DNA from 2 places in the Paenibacillus sp. N3/727 genome. Region 2 is predicted to be linked to the other one. Evidence: riboswitches for the same ligand, from Rfam matches in the RefSeq annotation. Region 2 holds a riboswitch; the other holds the start of a gene.

Region 1 (3,166 bases), 990 kb from region 2:
CGTATATCGCTTCTTCTATCGCACTGAATTCAAATCGGTCATCCATTGCTGTTCCTCCTTCATTTTCATGGAGATGTAGTAAGGCTTAACTAAGCAAAACCATGCTCTGACAGGTAATCATGACTGATTCCACTGCTTGATGTTTTGCTGGCAGCCCCTTGAGAGCCGTAATGAAGCAGATGGTCAACATATTTGCCTAAGATGTCGTTTTCTATATTCACCGTATCGCCAGCTTTTTTGTATGCCAACACCGTTTCGGCAAGCGTATGAGGAATAATCGAAACAGTGAAGGTAGAATCATTAACTTTAACGACCGTCAGGCTGATTCCGTCCAGAGTGACCGAGCCTTTAGGTAAGATGTACTTAAACAGATCCAAGTTCGAAGGAGCAATCTCATAGACAACCGCATTTTGATCGGAATGAACGCTCCGGATCATCCCAGTGCCGTCAACATGACCCTGGACGATATGGCCTCCGAATCTGGCTCCAGCAGCCATTGCCCGCTCCAGATTCACCTTGCTTCCTCCTTGAAGCTCCTTGAGATTGGTGCTACGGTATGTTTCCGGCATAACGTCCACCGTAAACATGCTCTTACCGATCGTTGTTGCGGTTAAACATACCCCGTTGACCGCGACACTGTCGCCAAGCTTTAAATCATCCATTATACGTAATGCCGATATGCTAAGCACCATAGCTTCGCCTTTGCGACCGATCTGGCGCATTTCACCGATCTCTTCCACAAGTCCTGTGAACATAAGCCTCCTCCTTTCTGGATTGTGTCCGTTTTTTTGTATCAGCTCAATTTACGGATTCGGACCAGACCGGTGTTCCAGTGATGCACAAATTATCACCCAGTTGTTCGAATTCAACATCGTTCAATGTGATGGCATCGCTCATCTGCTCCACCCCACTAAACATGAAGTTTGATGGGGCACCCAAGCCGCCGACAATCTTTGGAGCCATAAAAAGGACCACCTTATCCACAAGCCTTTCTTCAAGCATGGATCCGTTCAGAGTGCCGCCACCCTCCAGCAGGATAGAGCCGATCTCCTTCTGACCTAATAGGTCCATTGCAAGCGTTAAGTCTACCCGGGGACCTTCGCCGCAGGAAATCACTTCAACTCCTATTTCTTGGAGTGCCTCCCGTTTCTTTGGATCCCCCTGCCCTGTTGTTAAAATTAGTGTTGGAGCTGCCCCGTCATGAAGCATTTTGCTCCTGAGCGGAATTCTCAGCTTGGAGTCCACCACAATTCGAGTCGGATTCAGTCCCTCAACCGGCAAACGAGTCGTAAGCTCCGGATCATCTGTTATGACGGTAGATACACCGACCATAATCGCTTGATGCCGATGCCGGAGAGTATGAACCCTATCTCTGGCTCCTTCATTAGATATCCATTTGCTATCACCGGTTTTGGAAGCGATTTTGCCATCCAATGTGCTTGCCGTTTTCAGCGTGACATAGGGCCTGCCTGTCGTTATATACTTCATAAACGGCGCGTTCAGCTTGCGGGAACGCTCGCTCAGAATCCCTGTATCTACCTGGATTCCAGCACCTTGCAGGATTTCAATTCCCTTGCCTGCAACAAGAGGGTTGGGATCTTTACTCGCAATAACGACCCGCTTGACACCTTCCGCGATCAACCTTTCACTGCATGGAGGCGTCTTACCGAAATGACTGCATGGCTCTAGTGTTACGTAAACCGTACTACCAGAAGCTTTGGCTCCCGCCATTTGGAGTGCATACACTTCGGCATGAGGAGCACCTCTTTCCAGATGAGTACCCATCCCGATAAGCTTGCCATCTTTCACAATGACACACCCAACTACCGGATTGATACCCGTCTGTCCTTGAGCCCGCTCTGCCATTTCCAGTGCCAGTGACATATAAAATTCATCATTCATCATATCCATCAACAATATTCGCCTCCCCTCACATCGAAGTTTCGCACTGACAAGCAGTCAGGTCGAACCGGGTTCAACATTCCTGTTCGGGATGTTGTCCGTTCTGCACAAAAAAGCCCTGTCCGGATCATATAATCCAAACAGGGCTTTGATTTAATTGGGAGAATAAATGTATAGTATGGACAGAAATAAACAAGACATGCTGGTTATAACCAAAGAAGAGCATCAACTGTACTGCTCAAAAGGCAATACCATTGGTTGCACATACTTTGTGAAAACCTGCACATATCAATTATTACTGTTCCTATCAGACTATACCGCAAAAATAAGCGATAATTCGCCTTCTCTCCTTCTCCCATCCAGACTATACTGTCGGTCCCGGATTTACACCAGGTCCACCGCATATACTTACGTATATCCGGGTCACGGACTAAGTCCGCAGTGATAAGCTTTTACATAGGCTCTACGCTTCTTCACCACGTCCATCACCGCCGGTAGGGAATTTCACCCTGCCCCGAAGGATCTAACTTAAAAACCTATTTTGTTGTGCTGGTCCCCAATGTTGTCTTTAGTGCTCTAACGTTCCTTATACGTTGATACATTAAGGGATTCCAGAATAAGATTACGATAAGATATATGACTCTTATTTCCTTTAGTTATCCGTAGTTATGCATGATTTCCTACCGATTTACTAAAAGGAAGGAATTACTTTTCCCTCAGTCAACTATCTTAATGCTTATTAAATTATCACTCAAAAACAAAAAAAGCAAGCGTAAATACGCATGCTCGTTCTTATGTATTTATTTTCCTTCAAGCCAATTGATGAAAACCTCTTTACTAACCCTAATCAATTTGCCGATTCTAATTACATGAAAAGGTGGGTTATTAAGCAACTCATATGTTTTTTTCTTCCAGTTAGTTCTACTCTTGGATACGGCGATTCAAATCTATCAAACTTGCTCATTAGACTTCTCATTATCTCTACCACGAGCTTCTAATGATTTTTCAAACTGACGCTCAACCTATCCTGTCAACTAATTCATTACAATACTTACAACGATTACTAACCCCATTGTAACAACTATGACACTGTGCGATTGATTCTTTGTCAAAAGGAAACCATCCGTCTCCAAGCATTTTTATTTTCCTATATATCCCATTCATTTAAACTTGTTTGGGTATCTCATCTCATATAAGATAATCTATTGAAGAGGTGAGTTTGTGTTAAATGTTAAAATCTCTATAGACAATGGAAATGGTAAAA
Region 2 (3,166 bases):
TTATACATCATACATCCAGACGAGGACCATTGATATTCATTGTGGATTCAAAGGAGGTTCAGATGAAACGTTTATTATGGTGTCTGCTCATCGTCTCCATGGTGGCAACCGGATGCACTGTCCCGGAGGAGTTTACCCGTGATACGGCGGAGGAAAAGGTGCTGAAGCTCGTACCGCAATGCGGTAACAGCCTCCAGACGTTCAATACGATTACAGACACACAGCAGCCCGGGACGGGTTATATTGTGACGGTGAAACAAAACTGTGAGCCGGAAAACGGAGAAGGGCCGCAAATGGAAACGATCTATACGTATTTGGTGACACCAGATGAGATCAAGCTGCTAAAGTGACGATACATGCTCGATCAATTAATTTGCGGGAAGAAAGAGAACAAGTAAACCACCCATTGGTTGTAGTTTTTCTTTGCGAGACAAGGATGCCGTTTGCTCCGAAGTTTGTACTTCTCTCTTAAAAAAAGCTGCCGAGTTGCCTCGACAGCTTGTTCATACAAATATTCTTATCCCTGCTCTCCCGCCAGAGAGCTGGAATCTGATTGTCTGGAGATCATAAACAGTGCGAACCAGATCAGCAGGAAGCCCGTAATTTGGGCGTAAGTGATAACCTCGCGGAACACGATCCAGTTAATCAGCACCCCTACCATTGGGAAGCTCAGCTCCCCAAGCGTCGCTACCGACGCTTTCGTTGTCGTAAGTCCTTTGTAATACACTAGCAGACTAAGCAAACCCGGCAGCAGTGCTTGACCGATCAGATTAAGCATAACCGCGGCAAAGTCCGTTGTTCCGGCAGCCGGCAAATTCCATGCTGCTCCTTCACTCCATGTAATGACGCTGAGCAGTGGAAGAGCCAGAACAAACCGCAGAGACGTGACCGTCTCATATTTCATCTGACCGACCATCAAGCGTCCCATCACTGTCGATCCGCCCCACAGTGCAGCAGCACCGAGTGAGAGCAGACTTCCGACCTGTATAAACTCGCTCCAATGGCCAATCGGAAGCGTGAATCCGAAGGTGAGTAAATACGTACCGCCAAGTGCCAAAATAAAGAGAACCGAAAAATGACGTGGAAGCTTTTCCTTAAGTAACAGACTAGCCAGAATAATGGCAAATAACGGTTGTAGCTTCTGCAGTAATAGCACGGCGTTCAGGTTCCCGCTCGTCAGTCCCATCGTAAACAGGATGGTCGCTATACCCGAGCCGCCCCATGATATGAAGAGCAGCGCGCCGACATGCCGCCAACCGAGACTCTTGAACTCGTGACGGTTTTTCCAGATAACCGGTATCGCGATAAGAGATATAATAACATGTTCAAGCAGTACGATCTGAGAGGAAGTCATATTCTTCAGAAGAATGATCCGGAACAGGGGATCTACACCCCACAGAGCCGCTCCCAATACAACCAGCCAAAATCCACCTTTAAAGCTGCTTTTCCCTTTCGCCGTTGAGGTCGGCTGCACCTTAACACTTGAGCTAACATTTTCCATCTTGCTGTCTCCTGTCCTGAATACGGAGTCTTACCAGCAGAAAGCCCCCGTAATCGACTATGTCGAAAGATACGGGGGCTGACCAAATAAGCCTGCCGAAAGCTTAAAAAAGCCCGCGACAAACTCATGTTTGATCTTCTCCCATCCGGACTATACCGTCGGCCTTGGAATTACACCAAGTCAGTCGCCATCTCAATCTCGAAACAGCGAGTCGCGGGCTGAAGCACGTTCACAAGTAACGCACCATCACCGCCGGTTAGGAATTTCACCTTACCCCGAAGATCCATATTCATTTATTATATTTTGTAATGCATGATTAACTTGAACTTATGATACTAAAATTTAGGACAATTCGCTGATACAAAGATCACACTGAAATTATAACACGAATAGTTTCATGTAAATACATTTTTTTGCAGAAAATCATGATAATTTCATATCATAAGTTTGTTACTGAGAATTATATAGTATATGTTGATAAGTTACAACCATAAAAAATTCTCTATTTACAACACTACGGTCGATAGGTCTCTTTTAAATAATCAAGCTCCGAATAATCGGTCTGACTCCACCGTTTATACACCTCATCAATATACCATTTGACAACTTTTTGGCGATTGGTCAGAGCTTGTTCTTCGCCTACCTCCTGTATGTTCATGTTCTCACTGATTCCGTCTCCGTCTACATCACCAAATCTTTCTCTCTTTAAAAGGTTGTATAACAATAAAAAGCAGACATGCGAACATGCCTGCTTTACAATGCATTTATCTAGCTGTCACATACTCATGCTGAAGAATCCCCATCTGGACAATGTCGCCCCACGTACCGTCCCGGAAGATCGCTTGCCGGGAAGCCCCTTCATGCTTGAACCCTATTTTTTCATATAAGTGTATCGCTTTTTGATTAAATGAGAACACCCTTAAAGAGACCCTATGCAAATTCAGCTCCAAAAATGCATAATCCAGCAGCAATCGGAGCGCCTCGGTTCCGTAGCCCTTGCCCCAGTAGTCTTTTTCGCCAATATCGATAATACATTCTGCATTGCGATTTTTGTAATCCAGCTGAATGAGAGAAATGATGCCAACCGACCGATCGCATTGCTTGTCCAGGATGATATAGCTTTTGGAAGTGTCAGATCCCAAAATAACATGGCTGACAAATTCGTGCGTATTTTCCTCAGTATACAAATCCAGTGAAGGACTGGTCGTTGTCATGACCTCAAGGTCATTTCTCCATTGGTTGTACATCTGCACATCATTCGTTGTCATCTTACGGAATTTAATTCTAGCAGATTCAAATAGCATTGCTTATTCTCCTTCCTAATATGTTCAATCTCCCTTATATCCGTCCCGGAACAACATGGACTTTAAAGAAAACACTAGCATTTCCATCTGTTCATCTACCTTTGTTATTTCATGACCCAGACGAGTGGTATTAAGTACGATTCCATCCATACATGAAATAAGATAGCGGGCAATATGAGCAATGGGCACACTTGGGTTAAATTCGCCTTGCAAAACTCCTTTTTGAAAAAATAAAGTTAATACCTCAATTAGTCTCTGGTAACGCATGTTCATGTAACTCTCGTTTCCTGAATCCGAGCGATAATGTAACGACAGAAAGTACTCGGCATTAGCCAAGGCAAGCGATGGCTCTCCAGCTTCC

Evidence for each region. A riboswitch is a leader RNA that binds a small molecule or an ion and turns the genes downstream of it on or off. The one in region 2 is predicted to bind FMN.
Region 1: linked by a shared signal. The riboswitch ahead of ribD (bifunctional diaminohydroxyphosphoribosylaminopyrimidine deaminase/5-amino-6-(5-phosphoribosylamino)uracil reductase RibD) and the one ahead of MNQ98_RS06310 (DMT family transporter) in region 2 are both predicted to bind FMN.

What each region holds. Positions count from the first base shown of each region.
Region 1 is NZ_CP093336.1:2,421,825-2,424,990, reverse strand. Features, by position in the region: gene MNQ98_RS10855 (bifunctional 3,4-dihydroxy-2-butanone-4-phosphate synthase/GTP cyclohydrolase II) at 1-46, opposite strand, end outside; gene ribE (riboflavin synthase) at 90-755, opposite strand; gene ribD (bifunctional diaminohydroxyphosphoribosylaminopyrimidine deaminase/5-amino-6-(5-phosphoribosylamino)uracil reductase RibD) at 799-1,911, opposite strand; FMN riboswitch at 2,246-2,428, opposite strand; gene MNQ98_RS10840 (hypothetical protein) at 3,124-3,166, shown strand, end outside.
Region 2 is NZ_CP093336.1:1,428,598-1,431,763, reverse strand. Features, by position in the region: gene MNQ98_RS06315 (hypothetical protein) at 63-350, shown strand; gene MNQ98_RS06310 (DMT family transporter) at 518-1,501, opposite strand; FMN riboswitch at 1,631-1,788, opposite strand; gene MNQ98_RS06305 (DUF4855 domain-containing protein) at 2,016-2,225, opposite strand; gene MNQ98_RS06300 (GNAT family N-acetyltransferase) at 2,266-2,805, opposite strand; gene MNQ98_RS06295 (TetR/AcrR family transcriptional regulator) at 2,830-3,166, opposite strand, start outside.